One region of the Ruminococcus sp. AF20-12LB genome, then DNA from elsewhere that is predicted to be linked to it. Evidence: predicted binding sites of a transcription regulator. Region 1 holds the regulator's gene; the other holds the start of a gene.
The links. The regulator HrcA, encoded in region 1, represses chaperone genes, less so after heat shock. The targets are predictions, from matches to a motif close to TGTTAGCACTCNNNNNNNNNGAGTGCTAACA.
Positions count from the first base shown of each region.

Region 2: a site for HrcA is predicted at 6,329-6,359, ahead of groES (co-chaperone GroES). Genes of this name have one in related genera too.

Region 1 is NZ_QUGH01000003.1:93,501-103,336, forward strand. It holds gene DWX61_RS04800 (cysteine desulfurase family protein) at 1-393, opposite strand, end outside; gene DWX61_RS04805 (16S rRNA (uracil(1498)-N(3))-methyltransferase) at 397-1,140, opposite strand; gene prmA (50S ribosomal protein L11 methyltransferase) at 1,145-2,098, opposite strand; gene dnaJ (molecular chaperone DnaJ) at 2,258-3,448, opposite strand; gene dnaK (molecular chaperone DnaK) at 3,470-5,362, opposite strand; gene grpE (nucleotide exchange factor GrpE) at 5,416-5,964, opposite strand; gene hrcA (heat-inducible transcriptional repressor HrcA) at 6,070-7,113, opposite strand; gene DWX61_RS04835 (ABC transporter substrate-binding protein) at 7,289-8,542, opposite strand; gene DWX61_RS04840 (glycoside hydrolase family 172 protein) at 8,558-9,667, opposite strand; gene DWX61_RS04845 (carbohydrate ABC transporter permease) at 9,704-9,836, opposite strand, start outside.
Region 2 is NZ_QUGH01000002.1:229,699-239,534, forward strand. It holds gene DWX61_RS03750 (sulfide/dihydroorotate dehydrogenase-like FAD/NAD-binding protein) at 1-571, shown strand, start outside; gene gltA (NADPH-dependent glutamate synthase) at 571-1,965, shown strand; gene DWX61_RS03760 (undecaprenyl-diphosphate phosphatase) at 2,145-3,020, shown strand; gene DWX61_RS03765 (FtsK/SpoIIIE family DNA translocase) at 3,044-5,791, shown strand; gene rlmH (23S rRNA (pseudouridine(1915)-N(3))-methyltransferase RlmH) at 5,788-6,267, shown strand; gene groES (co-chaperone GroES) at 6,383-6,670, shown strand; gene DWX61_RS03780 (MATE family efflux transporter) at 6,670-8,004, shown strand; gene DWX61_RS03785 (ABC transporter substrate-binding protein) at 8,228-9,799, shown strand.

The DNA.
Region 1 (9,836 bases):
TGCATCAAGCTTTACAACGCCGTGATGATCAACAGGAAGAATGGTCACCTCATAACCCTGTTCCTTCAGATAAGCAAAAGGCTGGGCCACTGCTGCATGCTCTACTGCAGTTGTGATGATATGATTTCCCATACGCTTATTGGCTTCCACACCACCGATGATGGCAAGGTTATCCGACTCTGTTCCACCGGATGTAAAAAGAATCTCTTTTTCATTCACTTTCAGTAATTTTGCAAGGGTCTGGGCACTTCTGCGAACATAATTCTCCGCTTCCACTCCTTTTTTATGCATGGCAGAAGGATTTCCGAAATCTTCTGTCATGGTTTTGCAGACAATATCCTTTACTTCGTCGAAGCATCTCGTTGTCGCGGAATTGTCAAAATATGCTTCCATAATCTATTCATCCTCCAGTTGAAACATCAGAACAGAAAGTACTGCGAGTCCCGCGGTTTCTGTCCGTAAGATCCGGTGTCCCAGGGTGATGGGTTTCGCACCGGCTTCCATGGCATCTGTCACTTCCTGCTCTTCAAAGCCACCCTCAGGGCCAATAAAGACACCTATGCTTTTTCCCGGTTCGATTGACCGGATCAGCTCCTTTGTCTCTTTCATTCCCTTTGCAAGCTCATAAGGGATCAGCAGAATGTCCAGTTCCTCTGCATAGGCAAGGGCTTCTTTAAAGCTCATCACGGAATGTACCTCCGGCACCAACATACGTTTGGATTGTTTTGCCGCACTTTCTGCGATCTGCTGCCAGCGGAATACTTTTTTTTCTGCTTTTTTGTTATCCAGTTTTACCACGCAGCGCCTGGTTGAAACAGGAACTATGGAATATGCTCCAAGCTCTACTGCCTTCTGGATGATCAGCTCCATCTTATCCGCTTTCGGTAGTCCCTGAAAGAGATAAATACGGTTCTTCAGCTCATAATCCGGCTCCTGTGCATAGAGGATATGAAGCAGGACTTCATCCTCACCCGTGTTTTCGATCACACAGTGATATTCTTTTTCCTTATCGCTGATCCAGAGCTCCTCGTCTTTTTTCATGCGGAGTACATTCACGATATGATTGACATCATTTCCTGTGATACGGATCTCATGTTTGTCCCTGTCGATCTGATGAGGTTCCACAAAAAATCGCTGCATGAGATCAGTCCTTTCTTGCTGTCACAGATACCCACTCGCCCTGATGAGTCACCTCAACAAGAGTCAGTCCGGCGTCTTTTACAGCCTTCACTACGACATCCTCCTTTACATCCAGGATACCTGATGTAATGTAGTAAGCGCCTTTTTTCATCTGTGCAACGATCACCGGAGTCAGAGGTACCAGAACATCTGCCAGGATATTTGCAGTTACGATATCATATTTCTCATATCCGACCTGATTCTGAACTTCTTTGTCATCAATGATGTTTCCGATCATCATGTCAAAGGACTTCTCCTCGATCTGGTTGGCTTCCTTGTTCTCAGACACTGCCGGAACTGCACAGGGATCAAGGTCTGTACCAACCACATGGCCTGCACCAAGCTTCAGTGCAACGATTCCCAGGATTCCACTTCCGGTTCCCACATCAAGGATCTCCATTCCCGGCTTCACAAATTTCTTCAGCTGACGGATCACCAGCTGGGTAGTCTCATGCATTCCTGTACCAAAGGCAGTTCCCGGATCAATGTGGAGGATCATCTTGTCTTTATCTTCTGCCTTCACTTCTTCCCAAGACGGTACGATCAGAATGTCGTCTACATAGAACTGATGGAAGTACTGTTTCCAGTTATTGATCCAGTCCTTGTCCTCTGTCTGGGATTCTGTGATGGTTGCCTCTCCGATATCCACAAAGCTTCTCAGATCCTCAAGTGCAGCTTTCACATCTTTCAGGATTGCCTCGGTATCCGCATCCTCTTCCAGATAGAAGTTCAGATATGCGATCCCGTCATCTGCCGGTCCTTCCGGCATGATATCCACAAACATCTGTGCCTTGTCCTCATCGGTCAGCGGCTGCTTGTCCTGGATCTCCACACCTTCAATCCCCACCTCGGCAAGTGTACAGATCACAATATCCTCTGCCTCTGTTTTTGTCTTAAGTGTAAAACGGTTCCATTTCATATTTCTATATCTCCTTATGCTGTATACACATTTACGGATTTTCGTTCCTGTCTGTCGCCTGTTTTCTATTGTCCCGAAAACGGGCACTTCTTTTAATATACACGAATACAGAAAAAAAAGAAAGAGGCATTTTGTGCCTCTTTCCTGTTTTCACTTTATTTATTCCTCGAACATTTCCTTAACTTTCTCACGGAAACCTTTTTTCTTCTTTTCAGTTTTTTCGGAAGTCTCGGATGTGCTGTCCTCTGACGGACGGTTTCCACATGCCGCATCAAAAGCTTCCAGAGCTTTCTTTGCTTCCTCATTGAGATTTGTCGGAGTCTGGACTACCAGGGTTACATAGTGATCACCACGAACATTCTTGTTACGTAATGACGGAACACCTTTGCCCTTCAGACGAATTCTTGTATCAGTCTGTGTTCCCGGCTTCACCTCATAGGCAACCTCACCGTCTACCGTATTGATACGCATCTCCCCGCCAAGTGCAGCCTGTGCAAATGTGATCGGAGCTGTTGAAAAGATATTCATATCCTGTCTCTGGAAGATCGGATGACGAGCTACATTTACCTCCACCAGCAGATCTCCTCTCGGTCCGCCGTTGGTTCCCGGTTCGCCTTTTTCGCGGATACGGATACACTGACCATTATCAATACCGGCCGGTACAGACACCTGGATCTTCTTTCTGGAAGAGGTATATCCTGTTCCACGGCAGGCACTGCATTTGTCCTTGATCACCTTACCGGTTCCATTACAGTCCGGACAGGTCTGAACATTACGTACCATACCAAACATGGACTGCTGGGTGTAAACGATCTGACCCTGGCCCTTACATTTCGGACATGTGACCGGTGATGTTCCAGGTTTCGCTCCGGTTCCGTGACATGTGGTACATTCATCCTTCAGAACGATCTCCAGCTCTTTCTCGCATCCGAAAACCGCTTCCTCAAAAGTAATGTTCACACGTGCACGAAGGTTGGCGCCCTTCATCGGTCCGTTGTTGGCCCGTCTGGTTCTGCCTCCGCCGCCGAAAAGGTCTCCGAAGATATCTCCGAAGATGTCTCCCATATCTGCACCGTTGAAGTCAAATCCGCCAAAGCCGCCGGCTCCGCCTCCACCGCCGTTTTCGAATGCCGCATGACCAAACTGATCATACTGTCTTCTCTTATCGGCATCACTTAAAACGGAGTAAGCCTCTGTCGCTTCTTTGAATTTCGCCTCAGCCTCTTTATCACCCGGATTTACATCCGGGTGATATTTCTTGGCCAGCTTACGATATGCTTTTTTTAATGTTGCGTCATCGGCGTTTTTATCCACACCTAAGACTTCATAATAATCTCTTTTATCAGCCATTGTAATTGTTTCCTACTTGTCTTAGACTTCCTTGTAATCAGCATCTACAACATCATCGCCGTATCCTGCTTCATTTCCGCCCTGGGCACCAGCGTTTCCGCCCATGTTGCCCATATCCGGTCCAGGACCAGCCTGACCCTGAGCTCCCTGAGTCTGCTCATACATCTTGGAAAACAGCTTCTGAGCGCTCTCCATCATCTTCTCCTGTGCAGCCTTGATGTCTGCAACCTGAGAATCGGTAAGCTCCTGAGCATTTGCTGTCTGTGCAAGAAGATCCTTCAGTGCATTGAGGTCTGCCTCAACACTTGCTTTATCGTTTGCATCAAGCTTGTCGCCTGCTTCCTTCAGTGCATTCTCAACCTGGAATACCATGGAGTCTGCATTGTTCCTTGTGTCGATCGCCTCTTTACGTTTCTTATCCTGAGCCTCGAATTCAGCTGCTTCTTTGACAGCTTTGTCGATATCGGAATCGGACATGTTAGAACCAGCTGTGATTGTGATGTGCTGCTCCTTACCTGTTCCAAGATCCTTAGCGGATACGTTAACGATACCGTTGGCATCAATGTCAAATGTTACCTCGATCTGCGGAACACCACGACGTGCTGGCGGGATTCCATCCAGACGGAACTGGCCGAGGGATTTGTTGTCTTTTGCGAACTGACGCTCACCCTGTACAACGTTGATATCTACAGCTGTCTGGTTATCTGCTGCTGTGGAGAAGATCTGGCTCTTCTTTGTAGGAATTGTAGTATTTCTCTCGATCAGACGAGTTGCGATACCACCCATTGTCTCGATGGACAGAGACAGCGGAGTAACATCCAGAAGAAGGATATCACCGGCACCTGCATCACCTGCAAGTTTACCACCCTGTACGGAAGCACCAAGTGCAACACACTCATCCGGGTTCAGGTTCTTGCTCGGCTCTTTGCCTGTTAACTGTCTTACCTTATCCTGTACTGCCGGGATACGAGAAGAGCCACCAACCAGAAGTACCTGGCCAAGCTCAGAAGCTGTGATACCTGCATCAGACAGTGCACGACGAACCGGCTCAGCTGTCAGCTCTACAAGATCATGTGTCAGCTCATCGAATTTAGCTCTTGTAAGGTTCATATCGAAATGCTTCGGTCCTTCAGCTGTTGCTGTGATGAACGGAAGGTTAATGTTTGTTGTTGTTGCGGAAGAAAGCTCTTTCTTAGCCTTCTCAGCTGCCTCTTTCAGTCTCTGAAGAGCCATCTTATCGTTGCTTAAGTCTACGCCCTCTGTTCTCTTGAACTCGGAAAGCATGTAATCTGTGACCTTCTTATCAAAGTCATCTCCACCAAGACGGTTATTACCAGCTGTGGAAAGAACCTCGATAACGCCATCACCGATCTCGATCACAGATACATCGAATGTACCGCCACCAAGGTCGTATACCATGATCTTCTGCTCTTTCTCATTGTCAAGTCCATATGCAAGAGCTGCTGCTGTAGGCTCGTTGATGATACGTTTTACATCAAGACCTGCGATCTTACCTGCATCTTTGGTAGCCTGACGCTGAGCATCGTTGAAGTAAGCCGGAACTGTGATAACTGCCTCTGTTACTTTCTCACCAAGATATGCCTCTGCATCCTTTTTCAGTTTCTGAAGGATCATTGCGGAGATCTCCTGTGGAGAATATTTCTTGTCATCAATGGTTACACGGTAATCGGTACCCATCTCTCTTTTGATAGAGGAGATTGTTCTGTCTGCATTTGTAACTGCCTGACGTTTTGCAGGCTCACCTACCAGACGCTCTCCTGTTTTTGTAAATGCTACAACGGATGGTGTTGTTCTTGCGCCTTCTGTATTTGCGATAACTGTCGGCTGTCCACCTTCCATTACGGCTACACAGCTGTTTGTTGTACCTAAGTCAATACCAATAATCTTTCCCATGATTTTTTCCTCCTGTTTTAGTCTGTATCTGTTAAAATAAAGTTTGTTGTCAGTTAGTTCGCAACCTTTACCATACTGTGGCGTACTACGAAATCCTTGTAGGTGTAACCCTTCTGGAATTCTTCCACCACGATGTTCTCTCCAACCTCTTCATCTTCCACATGCATCACTGCATTATGGAAATCCGGGTTGAATTCCTTTCCCACTGCTTCGATTGGCTTCACACCAAGCTCATCCAGTGTTGTGGTAAGCTGCTTGTAGATCATTTTCATTCCATCTGCAAAAGCATCGCCTTCCTGTGCCTGTGCAAGACCTCTTTCGAAGTTATCTACAACCGGCAGGATCTTTTCAACGATCTCTTTCGCTCCGATGATGTACATGCTGGATTTTTCTTTTTCCGTTCTTTTACGGAAATTATCAAATTCAGCCATGGTACGCTTCAGGCGATCGGTAAGTTCCTCCACCTTCTGCTCAGATTTATCTTTTTTCTTCTTTCCGAAGAAGGAAGTTTTTGATTTTTCTTCTTTTTTATCCTCTGAGGCAGCTTCTTCGCCTGGAGTATTGTTTTCTTCCTCCGGCAGATCTTCTCCCTCCGGTGTCAGGCTTTTTTCTTCCTGATCTCCGTCAGTTACGGGGATTTCCTTCTCCGCTTCCTGCTCTTCGGATGTTTTCTTTGTTTCCTCCGACACTTTTTTTCTACCGCCTTTCTAAGTTTTCTTCTTTTTCAAAACGTCATCCAGATGATTCTTAAGCTCTTTCAGACTGTCCACTACATTCTCATAATCCATTCGTTTGGGACCGATGATCCCGATGGTTCCGTACATTCCGTCTCCCAGTTCATATCTGGCAGTTACAATGCTGCAGTCCTTCATGGTCTGGATCGGCATCTCATCACCGATATAAACCTGGATTCCTGTATTCTCTCCATCTGACATCTGTTCTTTTACAAGATCGGCAAGTTCATGCTTCTCCTCAAATGCGGAGATCAGCTCCGTTGCCTTTTCTTTATCGGCAAGCTCCGGATACTTGAAGATGTTGGTTGCACCTGAAGTATAGATCTCCATATCTTCCTCTTCCACATGAATGGTGGCTGCCACTGCATCCAGAACTGTTGCCACCACACCACTGTGGCTGCCTGCCTGTTCCTTCAGTCTGGCGATCATCCCAAGGTTGATATCCTGGATCGGGATCCCATTGAGATTGGTGTTAAGAAGAAGATTCAGTTTCAGGATCGTCTGGTCGTCCATTTCCTCGTCCAGATTGATGATCTGGTTCCGGACTGTGTTGTTGTCACTGACAACCACTGCCACAAGCTGAAGCTCGCTCATTCTCGACAGCTGGATGAACTTGATCTTGTTGCCGCTGTACTGCGGAACGGAAACCATGGTAGCATAGTTGGTATTGGAAGCAAGAACCTTCGCAACCTTCTTAAGCACCTTATCCATCTTATCTGTCTTCTCAATGATCAGATCTCGCAACTCTGCAACCTCTGCTTCCTTCTCCTTCATCAGCTCATTGACGTAAAGTCTGTAGCCCTTATCTGAAGGAATCCTTCCTGCTGAGGTATGAGGCTGGACGATATAGCCCATATCTGTCAGGTCTGACATTTCATTTCGGATCGTTGCGGAACTTACATTGAGATCCGCATACTTGGAAATGGTCCTGGAGCCAACCGGTTCTCCGGTCTCCATATAGGTCTTGATGATTGCTTTTAAGATTTTTTGCTTGCGCTCATTCAACACCTCTTCCATGAAGCCATCTCCTTTCCTTTTTATTCTTCCTGACGGATGTTGATTCTTTTTTTATATCTGTTAGCACTCATTTTAGTGGAGTGCTAACATCTACAGTCTTTAAGATATCACCATGTAAAATATTTGTCAATATGTTTTGAAAAAAAGTTCTTATTTTTTCAAAACAAAAAAAGCATCAGTACGATGCTTTTTTGTAATACTGGTCTATGCAGTTCTGTGCCCCGGCAAAAAATTCCGCTTCTGTTTTCTGTCCCAGCACATATTTCTGAAATTCCGTACCCATAGCCGAAACAGCTTCTATGGAATCGGCACACAGTGGTCTTGCCTTCAGCTTATAATCTTTCAGATATTGCCGGATCATTTCAATGCCATCCAAATCAAAATTCTTATCCTCGATCACATCCAGTCTTGCCGGACACATTTTTGTCAGCTGTCCGTAATTTTTGCTGGCCTCATATCCGGACACATACTGAAGGAACTTCAGAGCTGCTTCTTTATGATCAGAATTTTTATTCAGTACATACTGCCAGGTTGCGATATTGGTCACCTTCTCGTCAAATTCCGGAAATGGTGCCATATGGATCTTATCTTTTCCATACACGCCTGCATTCTGAAAAGTACTCAACACACCGGTATACATAAACATACATCCATACTGGCCGTTTATAAATTTTTCATTCAGCTGGTCATGCTGGTCAATCAGATTCTCCTCTGATATCATCCCTGTATCCAGCATTCGCTTCATATATTCTGCCGCTTCTCTTGTTTTCGGATCCGTCCAGTCTGTATAATCTCCTCCGAAAAAATCGACATACTCGCTGATACTATTATATATGTAAGAAATCTCCCATGCATCCCCATATGCATATTTTCCCGTATTCTGAAGCTTTTTTTGAAGGATCTCAAGATCACTGAGACAGGAGAGTCTGTCCAGACCAGCCTGATCCAGCAATTCCTGGTTCACCCAGAATGCCATGATATCCATCCTGAACGGTACCGAAAAAATATGTCCGTCTGACATGCATATTTCTTTCAGGTATTCCTGCAGAAAATTCGCCGCTGTCTCCTCTGTCATAACCGTATCTTCCAACGGAAGAAGAAATCCCTTATGTTTAAATTCGGATATCATCTCATCATTTACTGTGATCAGATCAACAGAATCATCTCCTGATGTCAGAAGAGTTGCTATTTTGGCCTGGCGATTGTCCGCATTGGCCGGACATTTTTCAATATGGATCTTTATTCCAAGATCTTTTTCCGCCTGGCTGATAAAAGAATCAAAGCCTTCTGTGCCTGCATCCACATGAAGGATCGTCAGTTCCTGTCTGTTCTCCGGCACAATATCAGATGCAGCCTCCTTCTTCTGGACTCCACATCCTGTCACTGCCAGAGCCAGGGCAAATACCCCGCAAAATACCTGTTTTTTCAATCTCTACCACCCTTTTTATCTGGGCCATCTATCCTCTTTTGACATCAACGGCTGGAACGGTGCATGAGGAAGTGTCTGATACCAGTACGCTACACTTGCCACATCATCCTGTCGTTCAAACAGGCCACGGTATCCGACGCCTATCTGCTGAATCGTAACGTGAAGATCCTCTTCAAAGCAGATCGGATCCTGTAAATGCCATCTGTAAAAGCCTCGCATTGGCGGGCAGTCATCATTATGATAAAAATTGTGGATCAGTTCGTCATGGGCAGAATAATACGGATATCCCAGATATGGTGTGTTATAATTCTGTTCCACGGTTTTTCCATCCACCTGTTTGGCAAAGCTCCAGGAACCTCCAAAGTAATCTTCCGTTCCTGTTCCGCAGATGGTCGGATACTCCTCATCTCCGTCAATATAAAACTTCATTTCTCCCTCGCCCCACCAGTAACGTTCCAGTGTAGTAAGTGCCATGTAGGTTCCTATATAATGGCCTTTTCCTTTTACTCCATCCAAAATTGTATAATCTTTTGTTTTTTCTGTCAACCGTTCCCGTCTCCACTGTGCATGGAAATAAGCAATATCTTCCGGAAGCTCATCATAAAGGCAATAATCTACCTGATAGAAAAACGCCGGGATTTTATTTGCATGCTGGTTTTCCAGTGTGATCTTTGCTTTCTTCTTAAACGGCATCGGGAAATAGCAGTTAAATCCCCTGCTTGGAACAACAGCCACAGGAACAGAATTTACAAAACATTCCCTTCCGAATCCGCAGCAGAAGAAATCACCCAGAGGACTTTCCACGGAAGGAGTTTCCTCGTCATCCCAGTACATACGGATCACAAGATCTCTCAGTACAAAGCAATCTGCCTCTGTAGTCTTATTATCAACGGTGATCCAGATATGATTGATCTGTCCCGGTCCTTCCATTTCTGCCAGAGTTACCACAGTTCCCGGCTCAATATCCTTAAGACACGGGCTTCCTTTTCTGGATGGTCCCAAATGACTTGCAGCCATACCGCCTCTGCCTTTTTCTCCATGAGGATTTTCCGCGTTGATTGCACGGCTTTTTCCATGCTTTGCAAGTGCGATTCCTCCCAGTCCGCCTGTAAATGCCTGATACATATCTGTTTTCTCCTCTCTTTTGGAAATTAAAAATATTTACGCTTTTACTCCACCTGCCATGATACCATCCATGATCTGTTTCTCAAAAACAGCTACAAAGATAATGATCGGAAGAAGGATGATCCATCCCATGGCGCTGACCAAATCCCACGGAACTCCATACATGTTG
Region 2 (9,836 bases), on a different contig from region 1:
AAAAATGGTATTCGTAGCCGGTGGTGTCGGTACCGCACCTGTTTATCCGCAGGTTAAATGGCTCCATGAGCACGGCATCACAGCTGATGTTATCCTTGGTTCCAAGACTAAGGATATGGTTATCCTTGAGAAAGAGCTTGGCGCTGTTTCCAATCTTTATGTTACAACAGATGACGGTTCCTATGGCCGTTCCGGTATGGTAACAAAGACTCTTGAGGATCTTGTGACAAATGAGGGCAAGCATTATGACGTCTGTGTAGCGATCGGACCGATGATCATGATGAAATTTGTCTGTCTTCTTACCAAGAAGCTTGGTATCCACACAATTGTCAGCATGAACCCGATCATGGTTGACGGAACCGGTATGTGCGGCGCTTGTCGTCTCCAGGTCGGTGATGAGATCAAATTTGCCTGCGTAGACGGACCGGAGTTCGACGGACATCTCGTTGATTTCGATCAGGCTATGAAGAGAAGTCAGATGTATAAGACCCAGGAGGGCCGTGCATTACTGAAGCTTCAGGAAGGCGATACCCACCACGGTGGATGCGGACATTGCGGAGGTGACAACTAATGGCAGATGCAAAAATGTTAAAAAAAGTTCCTGTAAGAGAACAGGATCCGAAGGTACGTGCGACAAACTTCGAGGAAGTATGTCTTGGATATAACCAGGAAGAAGCAATGGAAGAGGCACAGAGATGTCTCGGGTGCAAAAAACCGAAATGTGTAGAGGGATGTCCGGTATCCATCGATATTCCGGGATTTATCGAGCACATCAAAGAGGGCAACATGGAAGAGGCTTACAAGGTGATCGGTTTATCTTCCGCACTTCCGGCTATCTGTGGTCGTGTATGTCCGCAGGAATCCCAGTGCGAGGGACAGTGTATCCGCGGTAAGAAGGGCGAGGCTGTTTCTATCGGTAAGCTGGAGAGATTCGTTGCAGACTATGCTCTGGAGCATGATATCAAACCTGCAGGAGCAGAGGTTAAGAACGGACATAAGGTTGCAGTGATCGGTTCCGGTCCATCCGGACTTACCTGTGCAGGTGACCTTGCAAAGGCAGGATACGATGTAACTGTATTCGAGGCTCTTCATGAGCTTGGCGGTGTTCTTGTTTACGGTATTCCGGAGTTCCGTCTTCCGAAGCAGAAGGTTGTCAAGAAAGAGATCGAGAAGGTCAAAGAGCTTGGCGTTAAATTCGAGACAAACGTTGTCATCGGTAAATCCACTACCATCGATCAGCTGATCGAGGACGAGGGATTTGAGGCTGTATTCATCGGTTCCGGTGCAGGACTTCCGATGTTCATGGGTATCCCTGGTGAGAATGCAAGCGGTGTATTCTCCGCAAACGAGTACCTGACAAGAAGCAACCTCATGAAAGCATTCGATGATTCCTACGATACACCGATCGCAGCAGGCAAAAAGGTTGCAGTTGTCGGCGGTGGTAACGTTGCCATGGATGCTGCAAGAACAGCTCTGAGACTTGGTGCTGAGGTACATATCGTATACAGAAGAAGTGAGGCAGAGCTTCCTGCACGAGCAGAGGAAGTTCATCACGCTAAGGAAGAGGGCATCATCTTTGATCTTCTTACAAATCCGAAGGAGATCCTCGTTGATGAGAACGGCCACGTAAACGGTATGAAGGTTGTCAAGATGGAGCTTGGTGAGCCGGATGCATCCGGAAGAAGACGTCCGGTAGAGATTCCTGGTTCCGAGTATGATATGGATGTAGATACTGTTATCATGTCTCTTGGTACTTCACCGAACCCGCTGATCTCTTCCACAACCAAGGGCCTTGACATCAACAAGAGAAGATGTATCGTTGCCGAGGAAGAAACCGGTAAGACATCCAAGGACGGCGTATATGCCGGTGGTGATGCCGTTACAGGTGCAGCTACCGTAATCCTTGCCATGGGTGCAGGTAAAGCTGGTGCAAAAGGTATCGACGAATATCTGAAAAATAAATAAGCAGAAAGTCTGTTTATAAACAGATCCTCCGACTGTGTTTTCTGATGCAGCCGGAGGATTTTTTTTCTTGCAGATCAAAAAAGAACATTTGTTTGAAACTTTTGCCAAGTGAAGATTGTAAGTTTTACTCAGTTATGCTATAATGTGTTGGAAAAAATTTAAGAAAAGGAAATATCATTATGTCAGTGATACATGCGATTATATTGGGAATCATTCAGGGAATCACCGAATTTCTGCCGGTGAGCAGCTTCGGACATCTCTGTGGAGTGCAGGATCTTTTGGGCGGTACCAGAGGTTCCGGTGTGCTTTTTGAAGTGATGCTCCATCTGGGAACTATGATAGCTCTGATCCTTGTTTTTCTGAAGGACATCAAGAAGATCGGGATCGAGCTGATCGGAATGATACTGGATCTGATCGGAAATGCCAATATTTTTCTCTATAACCGTAGGACTGGGAAAGAGCTTACCTATGCAAAGATCATAAGTGGAACTTATCGGAAGCTTACCGCCCTGATCATGGTATCCACCATTCCTACAGTCCTGATCGGATATCAGTGCAAACGACTTGTTGTGCGAAGCGCATCCTCACACATGTTTTCCGGGATCGGAATCCTTCTTACAGGTGTGATCCTCCTTGTTGTGGACTACAGTAATGTCAATGGCAGCAAGGGAACAAGAGAAACCAGTTTTGGAGATGCTATGTGGATGGGTATCTGTCAGGGCCTTTCCGTGTTTCCGGGACTTTCCAGACTTGGACTTACCATGAGTGCAGGACTTTTCTGCGGCCTCGGACGGAAGTTTGCAGTGAAATATTCGCTGTTGATGAGCATTCCGGCTGTGTTGGGAGCTTTTTTTGTGGAGATGGGAGAGTTCACTTCTGTTCATATGACTGTTGGCCAGGGATTTACTTATGTTCTTGGAATGATCGTAGCCGGGATCACAGGCTATCTGGTGATCCGTTTTATGCTTAAGCTTTCGAATCAGGTCAGACTGCGTTATTTTGCATTTTATTCTTTTGCAGCCGGAATCCTTATTCTGGCAGCGAATTATATTTGATATCAACTGGGAGGAGTCTGACAATGGCAGCTTCAAAAACGACAAAAAAAAGAAAAAGAAAACCTGCGGCGAAGCAGCAGCCTGTCGGTAACCGCTTTCAGACAGAGATCCTGATCCTTGTGATGTTTGCGGCCTGCCTGATCCTGATGATCAGTGCATTTGGTATGGGAGGGATCGTAGGAAATGCCATCAGTGCCGTATGTTTTGGCATCATGGGACTTTGCGCATATATTTTCCCGATCCTGCTTTTTGCCGGAGTTACGTTCCTGATCGTGAACAATACCAACCGCCTTGCCTACAAAAAGGTACTGGCAGGCGTGGTATTTTTTGTGTTCCTCTGCGGCTTTCTTCAGCTGATCACAGAGGGCTATACGCCAAGTACCACGTTTTCGGATTATTATTCACTGAGTTCGGAATACCGTACCGGCGGTGGAGTATTCGGTGGTGCGGTATGTATTTCCACAGCATCCGCTTTTGGTGTTGTGGGCGGAACTGTGATCATCGTTCTGGTGCTTCTTGTATCTCTCATCATCATAACACAGAGATCCTTCTTCGGATTTATGAATAAGATCCTGGACTTTTTTACAGATGCAGCACGAGAGGGCAAAGAAGCTTATCTTGAGGGACAGCCGGACAGAGAAAAGCAGAAGGAGCTTCGCAGAAAGATCCGTGCGGAAAAAAGAGCGGAGAAGATCCGCCGGCTGGAAGAAGAGCTGGAGGAAGAAGAACTTGCCCTTACAGAGGAAGATCCGGAAAATATCTCAAAAAAACAAAAGAAAAAAGCCAGAAGATCGCAGAAGGAAAGACAGGCTGCGGTGAAGGCGAACCGGGAAGGAGAATTTAATCTTCCTTCTTTTCTTGATGAACAAAAGGCTGTACTTCCGGCAGATACAGAGCTGACAGAAGAGGATCCAGGGCTTGAGGAGAAACCGGAGGAGCATGCCCGGCCGCTGGAATTCCAGATCCACCGTTCACAGCCGCAGCCGGCCCGGGAAGAGTCGGAGGAGCCGGATTTCGAAAGAGAAATGCAGGAAGCCGAAGAGGAGGATGCCTATGACGGCTACGAGGATGTGGATATTCCCGAGATGCAGCAGATCCTGCCGGCAAAGACAGATGCAACAGCAAAAGCTTCCCGGGAAACAGGAAAGGCAGCCGTTCTCGCTGAGATAAAGGAGGATCCTCAGCCGGAAGCTGAACAGAAGGCATCCCATCAGCCCTCCAGAAACCCGAAGTCATCTCAGACAGAGATCGAGCATGGGATCAGAAATATCCAGCATGAGATCAGCCAGGGGGGAGCTCCGGAGAAGAAACCATATCAGTATCCGCCGCTGAAGCTTCTGAAGCGCGGAGATGGCAGATCTCAGGGGGATTCCGATGCACATCTGCGAAAAACAGCACAGAAGCTTCAAGAAACCCTGCATAATTTCGGCGTTAATGTAACCGTTACCAATGTGAGCTGCGGACCTACCGTTACCCGCTATGAACTGCAGCCGGAAATGGGTGTGAAGGTCAGCAAGATCGTTGGTCTTTCCGATGATATCAAGCTGAATCTTGCTACACCGGATATCCGTATCGAAGCACCGATACCGGGAAAGGCAGCCGTGGGGATCGAGGTCCCGAACAAGGAGAACAGCCCGGTCATGCTGCGGGATCTTCTTCAGTCAGAGGAGTTTAAAAATGCAAAATCCAAGCTGTCCTTTGCAGCAGGTAAGGATATTGCCGGAAAACCGGTAGTGGCGGATATTGCCAAGATGCCTCATCTTCTTATCGCCGGGGCAACCGGCTCCGGAAAATCCGTCTGCATCAATACGCTGATCATCAGCATCCTTTATAAGGCTACACCGGATGAGGTGCGTCTGATCATGATCGATCCGAAGGTGGTGGAGCTCAGTGTATATAACGGGATCCCGCACCTGTTCATTCCGGTAGTCACAGATCCGAAGAAAGCGGCCGGTGCGCTGAACTGGGCTGTTTCTGAGATGACCAGCCGTTACAATGCTTTTGCGGAATATGGGGTACGTAATCTTGGAGAATATAACAAAAAAGTTGCCAATATGCGGGTCCCGGAGGGAGAAAAGGCACCTGAGAAGATGCCGCAGATCGTGATCATCGTGGACGAGCTTGCGGATCTTATGATGGTTGCGCCGGGAGAAGTTGAGGATGCGATCTGCCGCCTGGCCCAGCTGGCACGTGCAGCAGGTATCCATCTGATCATTGCTACCCAGAGGCCATCTGTCAATGTCATCACAGGTCTGATCAAGGCCAATATGCCGTCCAGGATCGCATTTTCCGTATCTTCCGGTGTGGATTCCAGGACGATCCTGGATATGAACGGTGCCGAGAAACTTCTTGGCAAGGGCGATATGCTGTTTTATCCTCAGGGGTATCAGAAGCCGGCCAGACTGCAGGGTGCTTTTGTTTCAGATGAGGAGGTCAGTGCAGTCGTAGAATATGTTTCTGACAAAAACCAGGGTGCTGTTTATGATACCTCCATCGAGAAGCAGGTCAATACAGCCGGTGTCCCGGGAGGAGCCGGCGGCGGTGACAGAGATGTCTATTTTACAGAAGCTGGTAAATTTATCATTGAAAAGGAAAAGGCCTCCATCGGTATGCTCCAGCGTATGTTCAAGATCGGATTTAACCGTGCGGCAAGGATCATGGATCAGCTTTGTGACGCAGGAGTGGTAGGCCCGGAGGAAGGAACCAAGCCAAGGAAGGTTTTGATGTCAGCAGAAGAATTTGAGAATTATCTGGAGGAGAACGGCGGATGAAAATAAGTATCCTGACAGTAGGGAAGATCAAGGAAAAATATCTGCGGGATGCCATTGCGGAGTATTCCAAGCGCCTCGGGCGTTACTGCAAGTTGGAGATCATAGAAGTGTCCGACGAAAAAACACCGGATAATGCCAGCGAAACAGTAGAAGATGCCATTCGGAACAAGGAAGGGGAGCGTCTTCTCAAATATATCCGGGATGATGCGTTTGTGATCACTCTGGAGATCGGAGGCGAACAGCTGACCTCTGAGAACTTTGCACGGAAGATCAACGAACTGGGAATACGTGGGACCAGCCATATCCAGTTTGTGATCGGCGGCTCTATCGGCCTTGGAAAAGAAGTACTGAAGAGATCAGACTATGCTTTAAGCTTTTCGAAAATGACATTTCCTCATCAGCTGATGCGTGTGATCCTTCTGGAACAGATCTACCGCAGCTATCGTATCATCAGCGGAGAACCCTATCATAAATAATATCATACTGCATATCCGCAAATATCTTGACAATTTTCGGATATGTAGTATGATAAGAAAAGAGTAGCACTCGAAACTCAAGAGTGCTAATAATCACAGAAAGAAGGAAATGAACATGGCATTAAAACCAGTTGCAGACAGAGTTATCGTAAAATATTTTGAGACAGAAGACAAAACCGCATCCGGCATCGTGCTTCCGGACAGCTCCAGGGAGAAAACCCAGCAGGCAGAGGTTATCGCAGTAGGTGGCGGTAAGGTCGTAGACGGTAAAGAAGTACCGGTACAGGTAAAGCCAGGTGACCGTGTGATCTACGGAAAATACACAGGAACTGAGATCAAATATGAGGGTGAGAAATATCTGGTGATCAACGCAGATGATATCATTGCCATCGTAAAAGACTGATGAAGAATTTTTATCGTAATTTTCTGAAATTATGCTCCATGCTGGTGTTGCAGAATGTAGTGACCTTAAGTGTCAATCTTGCTGACAACATTATGCTTGGAGCCTTCAGCGAAACTGCATTATCCGGTGTGACCACCGTAAACCAGGTACAGTTCGTCTTTCAGCAGCTGCTTATGGCGCTGGGAGACGGACTTGTCATATTCGGAAGTCAGTACTGGGGAAAGAAAGAGACAGAGCCGGTAAGAAGGATCAGTGCCTGGGCCATGCGCACAGGCCTTTTTATTGCCCTTGTGCTGTTTATCCTGGCCAGCCTTTTTCCGACACAGCTGCTGGGGCTTTTTACAACAGACCAGACGATTATTGAAGCCGGCTGTTCCTATCTGGCGATCATCCGGTTTACTTACTTTTTCTTTGCGGTGACGCAGATCCTGCTTGCTACACTGCGTTGTGTGGAAATTGCAGGGGTTGCCTTCGGGCTTTCGGTAATGACTCTTGTGATCAACTGCAGCATAAACTGGATCCTGATCTACGGACATTTTGGTGCACCCAGGATGGGAGCCGCAGGAGCTGCTGTGGGAACACTGACTGCCCGTATTGCGGAGATCTGTGTTCTGATCATCTATATCTGCAAAAAACAGAGCTGGATCGGCATTTGTATCCGGGATTATCTGCATTCAGACCTAAGGTTCGGCCGGAAATATTATAAGGTGGTATGTCCATTGCTGGTGCTCCAGGGACTCTGGGGCGTGAATACGGCTCTTCAGACAGCAATCCTGGGACATATGACAGCAGCAGCCATTGCCGCCAACAGTGCAGCCTCCAATCTGTTTTTGATGGTGAAATCCGCTGCTGTGGGAGCCGCCTCCGCTGCATCAGTTACCATGGGAAAAACCATCGGTTCCGGGAACCTGGAACTCGCGAAGGTTTATTCCAAAAAGCTCCAGAAATTATTTGTAGTCATGGGACTCACCTGTGGTATCCTTCTTTTCTTTATCCGGATCCCGGTGCTGAGCCTGTATCAGCTTTCGCCGGAAACGAGAGAGATGGCCAATACTTTTCTTATCATTTTAAGTGTGGTAATGGTAGGGATGTCCTATCAGATGCCGACAAACGGTGGTATTATCCGGGGAAGCGGAAGCATCGCCTATTCCATGAAGGTGGATTTGATCAGTACCTGGGGGATCGTGATTCCCCTGTCCATGTTTATGGCATTTGTGGTCAATGCATCTCCGGCAGTAGTGGTATGCTGCCTGAATGCAGATCAGATCTTTAAATGCGTGCCTGCATTTTTGAAGTGCAATTACGGACATTGGATCAAAAATATGACGAATTAAGGAAATATATATAGATCAGAGGCAAGATACAGAAAATTTATCTTGACGCCTGTGTGATCTGTATGTAGAATAAATACAAGCTTTAGCGAAATGCAGTAAAAAAATCTCTGAAGAGCCAGGGACAGCTTGACAAAGGTAATATGGTATAGTATTATCTTGCCTATATCATATTAAACTGGTAGGAAAAAGAGGAATACTCACTGAAACACAGGAGGAACAGGAAATGAGAAAAAAAGTACTGGCAGCGCTTCTGGCAGCTGCAGTGGCAGGAACAACTGTCATGTCAGGAATGACTGTTTTTGCAGCAGAAACAGAAGGAACTAAGGCGGAAGGTGGAAATATTACCATTGCAGAAACAACAGATCCGCAGAACATCAATCCGCTTTATGTTGTGGATCAGACAAGCTTCGATATGATGCAGGCACTGTACAGCCCGTTTTTTGAGATCGTGAACGGAGAGATGTATTACGGAAACGGACTTTGCGAAAGTGTAACAGCCAATGATGATGCCAGCGAATTCACACTGAAGCTGAAAGACGGACTGAAATGGCATGACGGTCAGCCGATCACAGCCGATGATGTGGTATTTACCATGCAGGTGCTGGTAGATGAGAAGCAGAATGTTCCGTACTCTTCTTACGGATACGTTAATGATAAGGCAGTAGAGGCAGAGAAGGTTGATGACCTTACAGTCAAGCTTTCCCTTGGGTCATCTTCCGCAGGCTTTCTTGGCGGACTGAGCCAGGTTTACTGTATTCCGAAGCATATTTATGACGGCGTGGAGAATATCGGAGAAAGTGATCTCAACAATGAACCGGTGGGAAACGGTCCTTTTAAGTTCGAGGAATACAAATCCGGAGAGTATTATAAAGTAACAAAATTCGACGACTATTTTGATGATGTAAATCTGGATTCCATCACCTTCAAGATCGTAAAGGATTCCAGTTCCGCCAATGCGGCACTTGCAAGCGGAGATCTGGATGCACGTCTGATCAGTGCAGATGATTATGATACCGTCAGTGCTTACGATAACGTAAACATCAATACCTATAATTCCGGACGTGTCAACGCCATGTTCATGAATGAGCTGAACAAAGATCTTCAGGATGTAAAGGTACGTCAGGCAATCGCATACGCACTGAATAAAGAGGAGTTCTGCCAGTTTGCTTTCATTTCCGAGGACTATGCAGAGCCTGCGGATTCTATTTTTACACCGGATACACTCTACTATACAAAACCGGACAATACCTACGACAATGATCCGGCTAAAGCACAGGAGCTCCTTTCCGAAGCAGGAAAGACAAATCTTTCTCTGAACCTGATGTATATCTCCACAGATAAGACAATGGAGAGTGAGGCTCTGTATGTACAGTCTGCCCTTGCAAATGTAGGAATCACCATCAATCTTCTTCCTACAGATGAGTCTACCTTCAAGAATAAAACAAAGGATCCGGAGTGCACAGATTATGATCTGGTACTGAGCTTCTATACTCTGGGAGAAGAGCCGAGCCTTTACGCAGACATGAGTTCTTCCGACAGCCGTTCCAACTATTCCAGGATCAAGGATACAGATCTGGATGCATTGTGGGAAGATGGCAACAGCACTGCAGATGAGACAAAACGTGGTGAGATTTATAAAGAGATCCAGAATACGATCAATGATAACATGTATATCTATCCGATCGCTTATTCCAATGGTTTCTATGCGGTAAGTAAAGATTTCGGGGGCTTTGATGAATGTCTGTTAAAAACTATTTATTATGATTATTCCAAGATCTACACATTGGAGAAATAAATAATTTTATAGCGGATGAATACCGGAAACAGAAAGA